DNA from 3 places in the Shewanella sp. 10N.286.52.E4 genome. Region 3 is predicted to be linked to each of the others. Evidence: predicted binding sites of a transcription regulator. Region 3 holds the regulator's gene; each other region holds the start of a gene.
The links. The regulator LexA, encoded in region 3, represses DNA repair genes until DNA is damaged. The targets are predictions, from matches to a motif close to TACTGTATNNNNATACAGTA.
Positions count from the first base shown of each region.

Region 1 (6,528 bases), on a different contig from region 3:
CTATCTCATGGGGAGCGGGTAAAGATTTTAGTGATATTGCGGCTTATAATAAGCTCAAAGCGCCATATACCATCTACCCTGGTCAGACCTTAAAACTCTACAAGCCTACAACAGTTAAATCCACATCTAAATCGGTTGCTGTAGCGAACGCCAAACCCAAGCCAGTAAAGAAAACTGTGCCAAAACAAACCACAGTAACAAAACAAGCTAATGCCACAGCTAATAAAAACAGTACAAAAAAAGAGCTTGATCACAAAGCGAAGCCTGCGTATTCTGTAAAAACTACCCCAGAAAAGACGGTTCAAGTAGCGAAAAATCCTGTTTCAGGCTTACCTGATAAAGTAAGTAAGTGGAACTGGCCGAATAAAGGCAAGATAATAGGGTATTTCTCTACAACGCAGCAGGGCAACCAAGGTATTAAGGTTGCAGGTACACGTGGCGATATCATTAAAGCCGCTGCTGATGGAAGAGTTGTTTATGCTGGTAATGCGCTTCGTGGTTATGGCAATTTGGTGATTATCAAACATAACGATGATTTTTTAAGTGCATATGCTCATGCAGATTCAATATTGGTCAAAGAAAAGCAATATGTAAATGCCGGACAGACAGTTGCGAAAATGGGTAGTACAGGGGCCAACCAGGTGATGCTTCATTTTGAGATACGTCTCCATGGTAAGTCAGTAAACCCATTAAACTATTTACCTAAACGTTAACTGTTTAGTTCACATTAAAACGGAGGATAGGCAAGTGCACTAGTTACTTAAATTTACCAGGTTTGGGAGAGCACCATATGAGCCAAAAAAACAACGCTGCAGTCGCAGTAGAGCTTATGGATTTAGCCACACAACCACAAGAGGTTGCGCCGAAGGCAGGAAAAGCCAAAGAAGGGCAGCAATCCGATATTGATCAACAAGTTCAAGATGATTTGCAAAAGAATCTTGACGCCACTCAGCTATATCTAGGTGAGATCGGTTTTTCCCCTTTGCTTAGTGCAGAAGAAGAAGTCTTCTTTTCACGTAAAGCACTCAAAGGCTGCGAGAAGTCTCGTAACCGCATGATAGAAAGTAATTTACGCTTGGTTGTCAAAATTGCCAGAAGGTATAACAACCGAGGCTTAGCGTTACTTGATCTTATTGAAGAAGGTAATCTTGGGCTTATTCGCGCGGTCGAAAAATTTGACCCAGAGCGAGGATTCCGTTTTTCAACTTATGCGACTTGGTGGATTAGACAAACCATCGAAAGAGCTATCATGAATCAAACCCGCACCATTCGTTTACCTATTCATGTCGTTAAAGAGCTTAATGTGTACTTACGTACCGCAAGACAGCTAGCTCAAAAACTTGATCATGAGCCAACGGCAGAAGAAATTGCTGACACTTTAGATGTCTCTACCAGCGATGTAAGCCGCATGTTAAAGCTGAACGAAAAAATTACCTCAGTAGATACACCGTTAGGTGGCGATAATGACAAAGCCTTACTTGATGTTATTGCTGATGATGATTCAGTTGGGCCAGATTATAAAGTACAAGATGAAGATTTATCTCATTCAATTGTAGGATGGTTAAACGAGCTAAATACTAAACAAAGAGAAGTATTAGCGAGACGTTTTGGATTACTGGGTTATGAACCTTCTACGCTAGAAAATGTGGGTGCTGAAATTGGCTTAACGCGTGAACGTGTGCGTCAAATTCAAGTTGAAGCATTAAAAAGATTGAAAGACGTATTAGGGGCTCAAGGCTTGTCAGTAGAAGCATTATTTAGAAGCTAGTGCTCTGAAATATAGAGAAATAAGGGCATTAATGCCCTTTTTTATTGCCTGAATGTTCAGAAATTGGAGGTTTAAGATGAAAAGTAAAATTATTCTATTATTAATTCCATTGAGCTTATTAATTATTACAGCTTGTCAAAGTACTCGCGATAGTATGGTCGAGCAAGGTTACCCTTTAGCTTATGCCGATGGTTTTCAGGATGGTTGTGATAGCGGAAATAAAGCTGGGGGAAGTTTATTTGATCAATTTAAAAAGGATGTAACCCGTTTTAATAGTGAAACAGATTATGCTCAAGGTTGGTCTGATGGATTTCGTCAATGTGAAACTGAGCAAGAATCGATACAGCGTCAGGTAAGAATGAGCATTGAGCAACAAAATTTACAGCAGCAGAAAAAGACTAATGAGCTAGCTGAGCAACACGCGTTAGAGAGAGAAGTTATGAAAGGTGTTGATACGAGTGGATTAAAATCACTTGAAAACTAATATTTAAAGCAAATCTTCAGATTAAAAAGCCGCGTCATTTTACTGTTGCGGCTTATCATCAAAGAGTTAACCAATAGCGTCTTACAGATTAGTTAATCGCTTTAGTTCATACAGCATATCTAAAGCTTGTTTAGGACTGTAATCATCAGGATTAATCTGAGCGAGCTTTTCTGTCGCAGCTGATGATAGCGGCTCAGGCATGGTAAGATTAAGTGCCTCTTGGATAGGGACATTCTGTGTATTCGCTAAATCGCGACTTTCAAGCATATGCAGTTTTTGTTTGGCAGCTTTTATGACATGAGCTGGAACGCCTGCAAGTGATGCGACTTGTAATCCATAACTTTTACTTGCAGCACCTTCTTGCACAGCATGCATAAAGGCGATGGTGTCATCATGTTCTACGGCATCTAAATGCACATTGGCAGCGCCTGATATTTGTTCAGGTAGTTGAGTCAACTCAAAATAGTGAGTTGCAAATAAGGTTAGCGCTGCCACTTTTTCAGCTAAGTATTCAGCTGCAGACCACGCAAGCGATAGTCCATCATAGGTTGATGTTCCTCGGCCAATTTCATCCATTAATACTAAGCTTTTCGCTGTCGCATTGTGAAGGATGTTTGCTGTCTCAGTCATTTCAACCATAAAAGTTGAACGCCCAGATGCCAGATCGTCAGATGCGCCAATACGGGTGAATATGCGATCAATGGGGCCAATCACAGCTTTTTGCGCAGGCACAAAACTGCCTATATGTGCCATAAGCGTGATTAGCGCGACTTGGCGCATATAGGTTGATTTACCGCCCATATTAGGCCCAGTGACAATCAGCATACGTCGCTCTGGTGCCAGTGCAACTGGGTTGGCGATAAATGGACTTTGGCTGACTAGTTCAACGACTGGATGGCGACCCGCTTCTATATGAATACCAATTTCATTACTAATTTGTGGGCAGTTATACCCTAATGTTTCTGCACGCTCAGCAAAATTACTAAGTACATCTAACTCCGATGCAGCTTGAGCAAATTGCTGTAATTCATGTAACTTGGGTAAAAGTAAATCGAACAATTCTTCCCAAAGTTGCTTTTCAATTGCCAAAGCTTTGCCTTGGCTTGAAAGTACTTTCTCTTCGTATTCCTTAAGCTCAGGGGTGATATATCGCTCAGTATTTTTAAGAGTCTGGCGACGTTGATAGCTTAATGGTACTTGATCAGATTGTAACCGGCTGACTTCAATGTAATAGCCGTGCACTCGGTTATAGCCAACTTTTAGCGTATTAATGCCAGTTTGTTCTTTTTCACGGGCTTCCATTTGTACTAAATAATCATTGGCACCTTCGCTAAGGCCACGCCACTCATCTAACTGAGCATTATATCCTGAACGGATAACGCCACCGTCACGGATTAGCATTGGCGGGTTATCAACAATGGCTGATTGCAATAATTGTTGTTGCTCAGGAAACTCACCTAATAAAGCTGCTAAGCGTTGCATTTCAGCTTGTTTGCAGTGACTGAGAGTTTGTTGGATTTCAGGCAACAAATCTAAGGCTTGGCGAAGGCGTGCAAAATCCCTAGGACGAGCACTACGAATAGCAAGGCGAGCCATGATACGTTCGATATCGCCTAAGGCTTTTAATTGTTGGTGTAAGTCAGCAAATAAGCCTGTTTCTATTAACTCAGAAACCGCTTGTTGTCGTTGGCTTATATGCTGTTGATCGCGCAATGGCTGATGGATCCAGCGCTGTAACATTCGGCTGCCCATTGGCGTAGCCGTTTTATCTAATACCCAAGCAAGAGTGTTATCACGAGAACCCGAAAGATTAACGGTCAACTCAAGATTACGCCTAGTTGCGGCATCTAAAATTATCGTATCAGCTTGGTTAAACATGGTAATGCTGCTGATATGGGGTAGAGCTGTTTTTTGAGTGTCTTTTACGTATTGCATAAGACAGCCAGCGGCTTGTAAAGATAAACGCGCATGGCTAACACCAAAGCCATGAAGGTCTTTTGTGCCAAACTGTTCCAGCAATAACTGGATACTAGTGTCGTAATCAAATTCCCATTCAGGGCGACGTCTAATCCCCTTAAGGTTCTCGATAAGATGCCTATCAGCTAAATCTTCACTGTATAAAAGCTCTGCTGGGCTAGTACGCTGCAACTCAGCTTCTAATGTTTCTGAATTCTCAAGTTCAACAATGACAAATCGACCTGATGACACGTCCAAGGTTGCGTAGCCATAGCCATTTTTACCTTGGTAAACCGCAGCGAGTAAGTTGTCTTGTCTTTCTTGTAATAAGGCTTCGTCAGTTAAGGTGCCAGGGGTAACAATACGAACGACTTTACGTTCTACTGGACCTTTACTGGTAGCGGGATCGCCAATCTGCTCACAAATAGCGACTGATTGACCAATTTGTACTAGCTTGGCGAGATAACCTTCAACGGCGTGATAGGGTAAACCTGCCATAGGTATTGCATTGCCGCCACTCTTGCCTCTAGCAGTAAGTGAAATCCCTAATAGTTCAGAAGCCAGTTTGGCGTCTTCATAAAATAATTCATAAAAGTCTCCCATACGATAAAACAAAAGCATCTCTGGGTGCTGTGCTTTTAGCGTCAAATATTGACGCATCATTGGGGTATGCTTTTCTAAACTTGGGTCTTCATTTACGGTCATTAAGTAGTTGCTCTTAATCTGGCTTTAATACGGGATAATAAACGGGGCTCATCTTAACAATATTTAGTTTGATTCCCAATAAGCGATGTTCATACAGTGACTTTTAGAAAGACAAGTACTGTTATTTATTACGAATTAAATCTTTGAAAACTCGATAATTCACATTCGCTCATACTAGTGTATACAGTAGTTTGTTCAATGAGGCCTTTGAGGTTTTAAAACTTATTTTGGTTATTAGGTATTGATTAATAAGATAAAAATATTATACAAATGAAATAATGTCAAAAAAGTATACAGTAACTATTGATACTGTATGATTATACAGTATACTGAGCTCATATTGTTAGACAGACAAATTTATTCGTTACCAAGTTCGCATGTCGAATTGAGTCACCTTAAAGGGATAAAGAGAATGAAAGCAGATCCAAATAAAGAGAAAGCGTTAAATGCCGTATTAGGCCAAATTGAAAAGCAATTTGGTAAAGGTTCAATCATGAAGTTGGGCGCAGATCGCACAATGGATGTTGAAACAATTTCTACTGGCTCACTTTCATTGGATGTTGCACTAGGTGCTGGTGGTTTACCAATGGGACGTATCGTAGAAATCTACGGTCCTGAATCTTCTGGTAAAACAACCTTAACACTTGAAGTGATTGCAGCAGCACAGCGCCAAGGTAAAACTTGTGCCTTTATTGATGCTGAACACGCACTTGACCCTATTTATGCGAAAAACTTAGGCGTAGATATTGATAACCTTTTATGTTCTCAGCCTGATACGGGTGAGCAAGCGCTTGAGATTTGTGATGCATTAACACGCTCTGGCGCTGTTGATGTGATTATTGTCGATTCGGTTGCTGCATTAACACCTAAAGCAGAAATCGAAGGTGAGATTGGTGATTCGCACATGGGCTTAGCGGCACGTATGATGAGCCAAGCAATGCGTAAACTTGCTGGTAACCTTAAGCAATCAAACACACTGCTTATCTTTATTAACCAAATCCGCATGAAAATTGGTGTTATGTTTGGTAACCCAGAAACCACAACGGGTGGTAATGCACTTAAGTTCTACGCTTCAGTTCGTCTTGATATTCGCCGTACAGGTGCGATTAAAGATGGTGATGCTGTTGTGGGTAATGAAACACGCGTGAAAGTGGTTAAGAACAAAATTGCTGCGCCATTTAGACAAGCTGAATTCCAAATCCTCTATGGTAAAGGGATTAACCGTACTGGCGAGTTAGTTGATTTAGGTGTAGCGCATAAGCTTGTTGAAAAAGCAGGTGCATGGTACAGCTATCAAGGTAATAAAATCGGTCAAGGCCGTGCTAATGCTGGTAAATACTTAGTTGAAAACCCAGCAATAGCTGAAGAGATTGAAACTAACTTACGTCAAATGCTATTAAGCAAAGAAAAAGAAGCAGCTCCTGCAGAGTCTGATGAAAATATTGATTTAGAAACAGGTGAAGTTTTTTAAATCGAGTTTAACTCCAAGGTAGCAGGAAGCTAACTCGAACAGCTATAAACTAAGTTATCTTTAAACGAGTTTCTCTACAGCTTGCTTGAAATTAATAAATCGCGATTGGTTTTGCCAATTGCGATTTTTTTATATTTTGAAATA
Region 1 is NZ_JBFRJJ010000004.1:10,357-16,884, reverse strand. It holds gene AB4153_RS01520 (peptidoglycan DD-metalloendopeptidase family protein) at 1-713, shown strand, start outside; gene rpoS (RNA polymerase sigma factor RpoS) at 791-1,768, shown strand; gene AB4153_RS01510 (hypothetical protein) at 1,845-2,252, shown strand; gene mutS (DNA mismatch repair protein MutS) at 2,334-4,913, opposite strand; gene recA (recombinase RecA) at 5,326-6,384, shown strand.
Region 1: a site for LexA is predicted at 5,221-5,240, ahead of recA (recombinase RecA). Genes of this name have one in related genera too.

Region 2 (6,528 bases), on a different contig from region 3:
TTGCGCATCGACAATAAAGTATTCTGTATCAGCTTTAGTGAAGTGACCTGCATACTCTCCATATAAATAAGCGCTTGCCGTTAATGTATCAAGATTTTGGTTAAGCTTTACTTGCTGAACGACACCAATCTGATGCCCTTGATATCGAATCGCGGCTTTAGCTGCTACTTTTGCTTCAGCAGGTAAAACTAACGTAATCGTTTTCGCTTGCTTCAAGGCTAGCTCTTTTGAATCGTATAATCTTTGTTGATTTCCGATAAGCTCATCACTTAACAGCCCTAAACTTAAACTGCCTTTTAGCGCACCCTCAAGGGGCGCTACATTCACTTCAACACCGGATAAACTCGCATTAATACTGGCAGCATCATTGCGCCAGAAGACACTATTATCTCGTATTAGCTGACTAAATTTATTTTGAATCGCGACGCTAATTGAAAACTGGTCTGTTTTATTATTCCAATTAACTTCAGTTACTTTACCGATTTGCATTTTTTTATAATAAATCGGTGAGCCGTCTGAAAGGCCTGCGCCATCGATACTGTCAAGGGTTAGCGTGGTGACACTATTTTTACTTAATGTCGCAGTAGCATGATCTGTTGAACGGTAAAGTGCAAATTGGCTATTTGCTCTTACTAACGCTTTGGTTTTGCCTCTGACTAATGAAACTGCACCGGCTATAACAGTGTTTAAGTCACGGGTGGTCACACTAACACCATCGAGTGAAGCATCTATGGTTAATGCTGATTCAGACACAAAATGACTATCGGTAGTGATAAGACCTTTATATTCTGGCAGGATCTCTACTTGGTACTCAACGCCACTAAAATCTTTAGTAAAGGTCACTCGAGTGATCTCACCAATTGGCATTTGTTTGTATCGAACTTCAGCTCCTGCAGTGAGACCACTATGCTCATCAGAGCTGAGCTGGATCTTGAGTTTACTGTCATTCAATAAGTCTGGTGATTGCTTAAGTAATGTAAATTGCTCCGGTAAGGTTCCGTCAGATACACCAGGAAGTACATTAACGACGCTACCTGTCAGCAAGCGACTAACATGCTTAACTCCATCCATTGAAATATCAGCACCCGCTACCCAAAACTGACTATCAGCATTTAAAAGGTGTTGATATTCAATATCAAACTTAGCTGAAAACTTAACGCCATTTTCAGTCAGTTGAGTTTGATGAATCTTACCGACTTCAATACCGCGATATACCAATGCAGAGCCTTGGTTAATCTCATCGGCATTATCTGCTGTTAATACAAACTCAACCCCTTTTACAGCGCTTTCTTCATCTGGATATAAAACGTAATTATCGCCGGTGATTGCTTTGTCCGCTTTAATATCAGAGTTAAAACTAATCCCGCCAGCGAGCAATGACGCTAAACTTTCAGTATTTACTTTTATACCCGAAAGTGAGGCATCAATTTTAAGTCCTGACACATTCCAAAATTGCGAATTCTGGTTAACAAGGTGAGCATACTGCTGCTCAATAAACGTGCTAATGATAATAGTGTCACTGTCTATCAAACGATAATTAACGACTTTACCGACAGGTACTTGGCGGTAAAACACTAAAGAGCCTACATCTAATGAACCTAAAGTTGGGGTCGTTAGCTTAACAACGATACCTTCTTCTTCATTGGGGATCATTGACGGGGCTTCAGTGGATGCAATGAACTCAGATGTTGAACTACCATCACCCGGTTCAATCGCAATATAATTTCCTGAAAATAGGGTATCTAGCCCTTCAATTCCCGTAATACTGGCTTTTGGCGTAACCAGCCAAAAAAGGGTGTTCTTATTTAGGAAAGGATCAGAGCGATAATCCATCACAATTTTGACATTTACCCCTGATAAGTCCTTATCAAGGCTGATGTCAGTGACTTTACCAACAGTTAATCCTTGGTATTTTACTAAGGTTTTACCAACATCAATACCAATGGCACTGGGGAAATGAACTTGTATTTCAATTCCTGACTCTTTGATACTTTTCACTCCAAGCCAAGCTCCCAGTACGAGAGCCACAATTGGCAGTAACCAAATTGGAGAGAAGAGTTTCTTTTTAACGACTTTTGGTGATTCAATTCGTGTCATTGTTTTTTTCCAAGCGATCCCAAAGTAAACGTGTATCAAGTACCTTTGCAGCTAACTGGGTCAATAAAATGACCAGCGCGAAGGCTGTTGCTGCAGGTGCAGGTTTTGCATCAAGAAGTTGTCCCATATTCACTACTGCCACTGTTAAAGCAATAACGAATAAATCAAGCATAGACCATCGACCAATCCACTCAATGATATGAAATCCCACCATGAGCTTCTTTTTTGAAACGGGCAGATTAAAACTGATTGCTGACAAATATATCGCCAAGCCTACAATCTTTAACCATGGCACTAAAATACTGGCGGTAAAGACGATAATCGCGATAGGGATCATGTCTGAATGAACCAAATGTACAATGCCAGTAAAAATCGTGTCGTAGGTCACTTTGCCTTGGTTAGTTAGCATTGTGATTGGGTAAATATTAGCGGGTATTAATAATATGGCGGCGGTAATTAGTAATGCCCAGCTTTGCTGTAGGCTTTGATAATTGCGCGGTTGAATTTTAGAATGGCAACGACTACAACGCCCTTGGTCGATAGGGTTAATATTGCGACATGTACCACAAAGCGTCATGCCAATATCTTTACCTTGTTGGCCAAGATTGGATTTATTAGTGGCGTTATCTTCTTGCAACATCTTTGTCTCAGTACTTGTAGACTCAGTACACGTTGACGCTTGAGTCGTTGAGTGTGAAGTATTATTCGTCATGAACCATTCTCCACATATGTTCTAAGTTATATTCTCGCTGTAAGAACAGGATAACCAAAAATAACATCCCAAAACAAAAAGTGCCCATGCCTAAATAGATATCTGAAAAGTCAGATAAATTGAATGCTGCGACTAAAAAAGAAATGACATAGATTTCTAACATTGTTAATTGAGAAAGTACGCCATGGTTTTTCAGCAATTTACGATACGTCTGTTGCCAAAAAGCAGAATGAAGTCGGCGCTTTACAATGATAATTTGCAGCAATATCGACAATATAAGTAATCCTGGAGCGACGACCGCTGCAGCGATAACGGCGACAGCAACAATCCAGTAACCCTGAACCCAAACAGCAAATGCACTTTCATAAACTGTGGTTGCTCGAATACTGCCTAAAAAATGTATTTCAAGCACGGGAAGAAAATTAGCAGGGATATAAAACAGAATGGCTGCAATACATAGGGCAAGCATGCCATTTAAAGAGCAATATGGCACATCATACAGTGCCGTATGACAACGTGGACATAATGCACGAACATTAGAGGGCAAAGCACGGCGCTGCACAGCTAAATCACAAGAGCGGCACAATATAATAGTGTCTTGATCTAAATTTTTGGGCATATAAAAGCTAAAACCATCCATTTAGTAAATATGAGCAGCGAAACAATGATCCAAGTTGAGACATATTATAGCCACTTATTGTGACTAATTATGACCACTATCTGAGTTTATTCATCATGATTCGAGTTACAATGAAATGAGATAATACCAGAATAATCAGAATACTTGCATCAGAAGTTAGTTCTATGACACTCTATGCACTGTATATAAAAACAGTAGGAGGTTAATCATGGCGGTAATTACAAAGTTTGTCGTGGTCAGAGAAGGGGTGGAAAAGATGACGTTCACATCTAAAAAAGAAGCCGATGCCTATGACAAAATGCTCGATATTGCGGATAACTTAGTTCCTTTTATTACTAGCGCTGAGTTAAAAATTGACGAAAATAGTGTTGAGAAACTTGCTTTTTATCTTGCATCTAATAAAGATGAACTCGCAAATCTACTCAAAGGCGTCGTAAAAGCTAAGCCTGCAGCTAAACCTGCAGCCAAAAAAGCACCCAAAAAAGCGGCAGCAGAATAAAAGAATAGTTAGGAAGTAAAATGAAAGCTGAAATGTATGACACCTTGAACAGACAAGTGTTGGCCTTAATGGAAGGCGAAGACGACTTAATTGCTGGTATGGCAAATTTCTCAGCCTTATTAAATGACAATTTGGATGATATCAATTGGGTTGGCTTTTATATTAAGCGCAACGACCAATTAGTGTTAGGACCATTTCAAGGAAAAGTTGCTTGTACACGCATTGTGATTGGCAAAGGTGTATGTGGCACAGCTGCAGCCTTAGATGAAACTCAACTTGTTGAAGATGTCCACCAATTTGAAGGTCATATTGCTTGCGATGCAGCCAGTAATTCGGAAATTGTAGTGCCAGTTCATGACGGGAAAAATGTCATAGCAGTGTTAGATATTGATAGTCCTTCTTTGAATCGTTTTGATAAAGATGATCAAAAAGGCTTAGAAATCTTAGTTAAAAGCTTCGAATCTTGCTTATTTGCTTAATTTGCGAACAAATAAGCTAAATTGCAGGTCGCAATCGCTGACATGGGCTTTATAATACTGAGCTGCACGCATTACTATGTTTAAAATTTATTTACTGTAAATATGCAGGCAAGTAAGTTAATTTGTTAGGGCATGTTTCAATTGCTTTAGCAATCATGTAGGAAATGCTAATTTGAACGTTAAGCAAGACTCTGTTTAACGAAAGATAAACGACTGTAACTAGCTAAGATAGCTATAAACCAGTCCCCTTATATAACGTGGAAGTAAAAATGGAATCAACAGACAAGTTGACCGACACCAACGCAGTTTTAGCGTATTTATATGAAACATTTCCTTTATGCTTTATTGCAGAAGGTGAAACTAAGCCATTAAAAATTGGGTTGTTTCAAGATTTAGCTGAAAGGTTGGCTGATGATTCTAAAGTAAGTAAAACACAATTGCGTGTTGCACTTAGACGTTATACAAGTAGCTGGCGCTACCTTAAAGGTGTTAAAACCGGCGTTCAACGTATTGATCTTGACGGACAAGACTGTGGCGAACTTGAGCAAGAGCATATCGATCATGCTCAGCAGACTTTAAAAGAAGGTCAAGAAAAAGCCAAGGCTAAGCGTCAAGCACAAGCTGCTAAAGCAAATCCTAAGAAGCCAGCTAAAAAAGCACCTTCTTCAAAAGCAGCTCCTGTTAAGAAAGACCGCCCAGCTAAGCCTAAAAAGCCTGCTGCACCAAAAGTTAATTATGTCCCTGCAAAATTTGACGAGCTTAAACAAAAACAACGTGTTAGTGTCAAGTTAGGACAAAATCCTGTCGCTGGCGTTATCACTGATATCAAGAAAGAAGATGTCCATGTACAGCTTGATTCTGGTTTAGTCGTTAAAGTACGTGCAGAGCATATTTTATTATCGTGATCATTTAAGGAGTAACTTGTTGATGCGAAAACTCACTTTGGCTGCGTCGATTGCCACTTTATTTGTCGGTTTTTCGGCTTGGGCAATTTCACCAACTATTCAAATCAACGAGTTACCTAAACTTGAGCAAGAGCCTCAACACAAGGTTGCGAGTAAGAGGGTAACGAATTTATTCACACGCTCTCATTACCATCGCTTTGAACTTGATGATGCTTTTTCTGAGTTGATTTACGATCGTTATCTACAACAGCTAGATTTCAGACGTAATGTGCTTACACAAGCAGATGTTGATAGCTTTAAACAATATCAACATCTGTTTGACGATATGGTCAAAACAGGCAATATCGAACCTGCTTTCAATATGTTCTCTTTATTGCAACAACGTCGCTATGAACGTTTTGCTTACGCACTGACTTTATTAGACAAAGAATTCGACTTCACAGAAGCCAATGATGCCTATGAGTTTGACCGCGAAGAAGCTACATGGCCAAAAGATGAAGCAGAATTAAATGAACTTTGGCGCCAACGTGTCAAATACGATGCATTAAATTTAAAACTTGCTGATAAAGACTGGGAAGAAACAGTCGAAATTCTTGGCAAGCGTTACAACAATGCCATCAAACGTTTAAGTCAAACACACAGTGAAGATGTGTTCCAAGGTGTTATGAATGCCTTTGCACGCACTGTTGAACCTCATACAAGTTATCTCTCTCCACGTAATGCTGAACGTTTCCAAATGGAAATGAACCTAAGCCTTGAAGGTATTGGTGCAGTGTTGCAAATGGATGATGATTACACGGTAATTAAAAGCTTAGTTGCTGGTGGTCCTGCAGCGAGCAGTGAAAAACTATCTCCAGAAGACAAAATTATTGGTGTCGGTCAAAAAGACGAAGAGATAGTCGATGTCATCGGGTGGCGATTAGATGATGTTGTTGAATTAATTAAAGGCCCTAAAGGCAGTGAAGTTAATCTTCAAATTTTGCCTAAAAAAGGTGGAGCAAACGCGAAAGCATTTGAAGTGACGATTGTTCGTGACAAAATTCGCTTAGAAGATCGCGCTGCAACCTCTAAAGTTGTTGAGCCTACTGAAGGCGAATACGCTAACCGTAAAGTCGGTGTTATTCAAATTCCTGGTTTTTACATGAACTTATCCGTTGATGTAGAAAAAGAAATTGCTAAATTAAAAGAAGATAACG
Region 2 is NZ_JBFRJJ010000024.1:164,036-170,563, forward strand. It holds gene AB4153_RS14635 (MlaD family protein) at 1-2,097, opposite strand, end outside; gene AB4153_RS14640 (paraquat-inducible protein A) at 2,084-2,737, opposite strand; gene AB4153_RS14645 (paraquat-inducible protein A) at 2,799-3,428, opposite strand; gene AB4153_RS14650 (YebG family protein) at 3,658-3,948, shown strand; gene AB4153_RS14655 (GAF domain-containing protein) at 3,969-4,427, shown strand; gene proQ (RNA chaperone ProQ) at 4,697-5,332, shown strand; gene prc (carboxy terminal-processing peptidase) at 5,355-6,528, shown strand, end outside.
Region 2: a site for LexA is predicted at 3,627-3,646, ahead of AB4153_RS14650 (YebG family protein). Genes of this name have one in related genera too.

Region 3 (6,528 bases):
ATCCACATAAAAGATTAATGGCAGTTCAGCATCAGCCTTTGCAGCTAGGGGTTGTTGATTGAAACAGAAACACTCGGTTTTATTGAAATACGCTGCACCTTGACCAGGCGATACCGAGGGTATTGCTTGGCCGACAAGGGGTTTAGCAGAAAGGTTTTTTGCTAAAAAAGCTGTGCGGGTGAGTTCGCCTGGGTGAACCTGAATACGGTTCACTTTAGGGCCAAACTCCCATGGCATGCTGCCTTGTACTTGGGCGATAAATTCAATAGTAATGGTGCGTTCTTTATCAACGACCACCGCCTCATAACTACTTGCTGTACCTTGGGGTTTTCCGTTAATTCCCAAGGTGTCACAAAGTACGTCATAAAGCGGTACCAGTGCAAAACCAAAGCCGAACATACCAATAGAGCCCAGTACGAGACCTATTAGTAATTTACGGTTTGATTTTGTTGGCTGGCTCATATCACTTTACCTCTGGTGGTGTAGTGAATGAGTGATAAGGTGCTGGGCTTGCGATGGTCCATTCTAGACCTTCAGCGCCTTCCCAAGGTTTATCTGCTGCTTTCTCGCCGCCTCTAATACACTTAATCACTACGGCTAGGAAGATAAGTTGCGATAAACCAAATGCAAACCCGCCAATAGAGACGATTTGGTTAACATCAGCAAATTGAATTGCATAATCAGGAATACGGCGAGGCATACCCGCAAGTCCTAAGAAATGCATTGGGAAAAACAACACGTTGACTGAAATCGTACTACACCAGAAATGCCAGCGACCTAAGGTTTCGCTATACATGTGTCCTGTCCATTTAGGCAGCCAGTAATAGGCGGCGGCCATGATGGAGTACACTGCGCCCGTCACTAACACGTAGTGGAAGTGAGCAACCACAAAGTAAGTATCATGGTATTGGAAATCCGCAGGCGTAATTGCCAGCATCAGACCCGAGAACCCACCAATAGTGAACAAGATGATAAAGGCGACAGCGAATAACATCGGCGTTTCAAAGGTAATAGAACCACGCCACATAGTTGCGACCCAGTTAAACACTTTTACCCCTGTGGGCACCGCAATCAACATGGTGCAATACATGAAAAATAGCTCGGCGAATACTGGCATACCCGTAGTAAACATGTGATGCGCCCATACCAAGAACGACAGAATCGCAATACTTGAGGTGGCGTAAACCATGGAGGAATAACCAAAGAGCTTTTTACGGCTAAAGGTTGGCACAATCGCCGAGATAATACCGAAGGATGGTAAAATCATAATGTAAACTTCAGGGTGACCGAAGAACCAGAAAATATGCTGGAACATCACCGGATCGCCACCACCTGCAGCATCGAAGAAGCTAGTACCGAAGTATTTATCGGTTAATACCATGGTGACAGCACCTGCGAGTACGGGCATCACCGCTATCAATAAGAATGCAGTAATCAACCAAGTCCATACAAACAATGGCAACTTCATCCATGTCATACCTGGTGCGCGCATATTCACAATAGTCACGACCACGTTAATCGCGCCCATAATGGAGCTTATGCCCATAATGTGTACTGAGAAGACGAATAATGCCGTGGTATCAGGGCTGTAGGTCGTTGATAGTGGTGCGTAGAAGGTCCAACCAAAGTTAGGCCCGCCGCCTTCCATAAATAACGAACTTAACAGAATGGCAAACGCGAATGGCAGAATCCAAAAACTCCAGTTATTCATCCGAGGTAGTGCCATATCTGGCGCACCAATCATCATTGGAATAAGCCAGTTAGCTAAGCCGGTAAAGGCAGGCATAACGGCACCAAATACCATGATCAGTCCGTGAACTGTGGTCATTTGGTTGAAAAAGTTTGGATCTACTAATTGCAATCCTGGCTGGAACAATTCGGCGCGGATAACCATCGCCATTGCACCGCCAGTGAGAAACATGATGAAACTAAACCATAAATATAATGAGCCAATGTCTTTATGGTTAGTGGTTAAAATCCAGCGCATGATGCCTTTCGGCGCGCCATGATGGTGATCATCATGGCCATGGTCATCGTGAGACTGACCATCATGAGCTTCGGTTGTATCTTGTGTAATAGTGCTCATTTTAATCCCTTACTTTCCATGACCATCAACGTCAGAAGCCTGTACAGCATCTCCAGAATCATTACCCCAAGCGTTTCGCTCATAGGTAATAACTGCTGCGAGTTGTTGCGGTGTGAGTAGAGAGCCAAATGCCTGCATTGCAGTACCAGCTTTGCCATTGACGACAACTTCAATATGACCGTCAACAGGCCCTGTAATCGCTGGGCTGCCGATTAATGAAGGGAAAGCACCAGGTAAACCTGTGCCAGCGGCTTGGTGACATGCGGCGCAATTGGTCATATAGACTTGCTCACCCATGGTCATCAGTTCTTCCATGGTTAAATCATCAAGTACGACTTCTGCTTTTGCTTCTTCTATCACTTCGGTAACAGCTTCAGTTGCAGCTTGTTCTACTTGCTCAGCGGTCGCTGGTAAGGTCACAGGCGTTGCACTGTCACTCGCAGGGTTGCTTTCAGTTGTTGAACCGCCGCCATTAATATCAGCTGCTTGTACAACATCACCTGAGTTATTACCCCAAGCATTTCGCTCGTAAGTTACAACAGCTGCGATTTCTGTAGCAGTAAGCTGTTTAGCAAATGCTTGCATTGCAGTGCCTGCTTTACCATTAACCACGATATCAACATGATGACTTACCGGGCCTTTAATCAGTGGACTACCAATCAGCGATGGGAATACACCAGGGAGACCAGCACCGTTTGGTTGGTGACATGCGGCGCAAACGCCCATATAGACTTGCTCACCTTGAGCCATTAACTCGTCATATGTGAGTGTTTGTGAAAGTGAAGCTTCAGCTGCAGCTTTGGCATCTACGGCTAGCTGCTTTTGGTCAAGCAGCCATTGCTCATAATCAGCTTCGGAAACTGCTTCAACCACGATTGGCATAAAGCCGTGATCTTTGCCGCACAACTCAGCACATTGGCCACGGTAGGTGCCGATTTTATCGATTTTTGTCCATGCTTCATTAATGAAACCAGGGTTAGCATCTTTTTTAACCGCAAATGCAGGTACCCACCATGAGTGAATAACATCATCACTGGTCATCAAGAATCGAACTTTACGATTAATAGGTAATACGAGAGGTTTATCGACTTCTAATAAGTAAGTTTCAGTCTTTTCCGCAGAGCCTTGGATTTGCTCTGCAGGCGTTGAGAGTAAACTAAAAAACTCGACATCTTCGTTGAAATAGCTGTAATGCCATTTCCACTGAGAGCCAGTCACTTTAATGGTTAAATCTGCATCGCTAGGATCTTCCATAGCAATCAGAGTTTTAGTGGCAGGAATTGCCATACCAATAAGGATGATAAATGGCACGATTGTCCATGCTATTTCAACCTTGGTACTGTCATGAAAATCAGCCGGCACTGCGCCTTTTGACTTTCTGTGGTAGATCATTGAGTAAATCATGATCCCAAAGACCACAACACCGATAGCACAACAGATATATAGAATAATCATGTGGAGGTCATAAACCTTGCCACTGATTTCTGTTACGCCTTGCGTCATGTTAAGCGGCATATCAGCCGCCGCAAGCGGTACTGCAAATAGCAGCACCATTAATCCATACAACAATCGCTTCACAAGACCACTCCTCTGCCAATTGCGATTTGCAATAACAACAAGGAAAAGTCACACAGTAATACTCTGCTCTATGCAAACTTCTCTATTCCCGAAAAAGTTTGATCACTTCAAAGTACACGGTGGCTGCGAGTATCAATACTCGATTATTCTATTGGTTTATGGTGGCCACACTTGTACCTAATACTGAACTTTTCAATTCTTAAATTGACGCTTTTTATTCAAGGCTTTCTATACCGCATGGTACCAGCACAATCTTTACAGCGTTTTGTAGCTTTTTATCATTTTATAAACTCAAGAGTGACAGCAAATTGTTACTCTCTTGTTAACTACATTACTTGGAGATTAAATATTGATCAAGATCACTTTATCATCTAATTTGCTGAAAAAAGGCGCAAAAAAAAGCCCTTCACATAAATGAAGGGCTTTTTAAAGAGAGATTTGTTTAGTGAAAAGCAGATAAATTTAAGCTTGTTGGTGTTACAGAAGTATTGGCGCCCATATGTTCATCATGTAAGTGAGTATTTACATCTTCAATGATGACACCTTGTGCTAATGCGCTTTTAGCAACCAATTGAATGCGTCGATTATCACGCGCATCTAGTGGTGTAGTCCAAGTAATAACGGCACTGGAAGTACCACTTGTTAGTGCTTTTTCCATCGCCCAAAGCGTTTCTACTTCATCTTTAGTGTGAACAAGTAAAACACGATCCATGCGAACGTTAGCGTTAGCCAATATTTGTTTATAGCCAATATGCGGAGGATTAATCAGTACAATCCAACGACCTTGCTGGCTTAAAATGGCCAAATGGCTGCACAACTGGGTTAACTCAGTTAAGCCTTGGTTGGCACTTTGCTTAGTTTCAATGCCTTGTTTAACTGGCGCAGTTGTTGATGTCATATCGACCCATAAGCCTGGATGACGTGGTGCATTACCTAATAATGTGTTCATAACCAACCTCCATTTCGGATAACGCCAACTGCAAGCCCTTCAATTGTCAGGCTCTGGCATGTTAAATCTACTTTAATCGGCGAATATTGTTCATTTTCTGCGTGCAGATAAACAACGTTGCCTTTCTTTTCAAAACGTTTAACTGTGACGTCATCATCTACGCGAGCGACGACCACTTGACCATTTTTAGCTTGCTGCATTTTGTGAACAGCTAATAGGTCACCTTCAATAATGCCAATGTCTTTCATACTGTCGCCACGAACTCGTAGTAAGAAATTAGCATTTGGTTTGAACATTTCAGGATCAACTTGGAAGTATTGTTCAACATGTTCCAGCGCAAGAATAGGTTCACCTGCTGCAACTTGTCCGATAAGAGGGAGGCCTTCTTCAACTTCCTCTTCTTCCTGAATCATGCGGATTCCGCGTGAAGTACCAGGAATAATTTCGATACAGCCTTTCTTCGCCAGCGCCTTTAAATGTTCTTCGGCAGCGTTAGCACTTTTAAAGCCTAATCTAGTGGCAATTTCTGCACGAGTCGGTGGCATACCTGTCTCAGCAATATTACATTTAATTAGTTCTAGAATTTCAGCTTGTCGTGGCGTTAAAGGTCTCATATTGATTCCTGTTTTTTTATACAGTGACTGTCATTATATACAGTATCTTTGGTCGCGCAAGTATTAACCAATGAAATTTATGCTATCTGCTGGTTTATTGTTGTTTTTATTATCTGACATTGTATTTTAGTTGCTGTAAATCATTATCTTAGTTGTTTTTGGTTATGTATGTTTTTTATTGGCACTAATTTTAATATTAGTACTTAACAGAGAGATTTTAGGTCGATACAGTATATTTATACAGTACTGTTGATGCATTTCGTCCAGCATAAATCAGCGTTGGAATTGCTTAATTATTTTCAGCTAATGGTCTTCATATTGCTGCTCAATTGTTAAATACAGATAAGCAGGTTAGTGAATCCCATCTAGATTCTGGTATCCTATGCGCAATAAATCGTTGTAGATAATGCGAATACTCATGCTAAAACCAGATTCTATCATTGCTAAATCGTTGCGTTGGATTCAGAAATTAATGGTACACAGTGTTGTTGTGCCTGAAGATCCGTTCGCTGACTTAAATCTAGATCCAGAAAAGCCAGTGGTCTATGTCATGAAGACAGAGTCGCTGAGTGACATTGCTGCTTTGCATGAAATGTCGGCTAAGTTTGGCTTACCAAGTCCTTATGAAAGACTGGATGTTGATGGTTTAAATACCCCAAGAATTGTCTGTGTTGAAGGACGAAAGCCGCTGTTTGGCAAGCGCCACAGTGGTGAGAAATTTGTCGCCAATTTCACCAAACTACTCGAATTACATCAAAAGAATAAAGAGTTAGATATTCAGTTGGTGCCTGTTAGTCTTTATTGGGGACGTATTCCTGGTAAGGAAGATGACACCATGACCGCTGCCGTGTTTGAGCGCGAAAACCCGACTTGGCTGCGTAAGTGGTTAATGATCCTGTTTTTAGGTCGCCATAACTTTATTCAATTCTCTAATGCAATGTCATTACGTTACATGGCTGATGAGCATGGTACGGATGTCAGTATTGCCCATAAACTCATCCGCGTTGCACGAGTCCATTTCAGACGTCAACGTAAAGTGATGACAGGACCGCAACTGCCAAATCGCCAGGCGATGTTCAATTCGTTACTAAAATCTGAATCTATTACTAAAGCGATTCAAGAAGAAGCGGCGAACAAAAAGATATCTGAAGAAAAAGCACGCGAAAAAGCCATTGAGTACCTCGATGAAATTGCCGCTGATTATTCTGATAACTTGATCCGCATTGCTGAGCGCTTTTTAACTTGGTTATGGAACAAGTTATACAGTGGTATCAGTATTAAAAGTGCCGAAAAAGTCAGAA
Region 3 is NZ_JBFRJJ010000076.1:7,222-13,749, forward strand. It holds gene AB4153_RS21335 (cytochrome c oxidase assembly protein) at 1-462, opposite strand, end outside; gene ctaD (cytochrome c oxidase subunit I) at 464-2,086, opposite strand; gene coxB (cytochrome c oxidase subunit II) at 2,096-3,664, opposite strand; gene AB4153_RS21350 (cell division inhibitor SulA) at 4,107-4,613, opposite strand; gene lexA (transcriptional repressor LexA) at 4,610-5,227, opposite strand; gene plsB (glycerol-3-phosphate 1-O-acyltransferase PlsB) at 5,646-6,528, shown strand, end outside.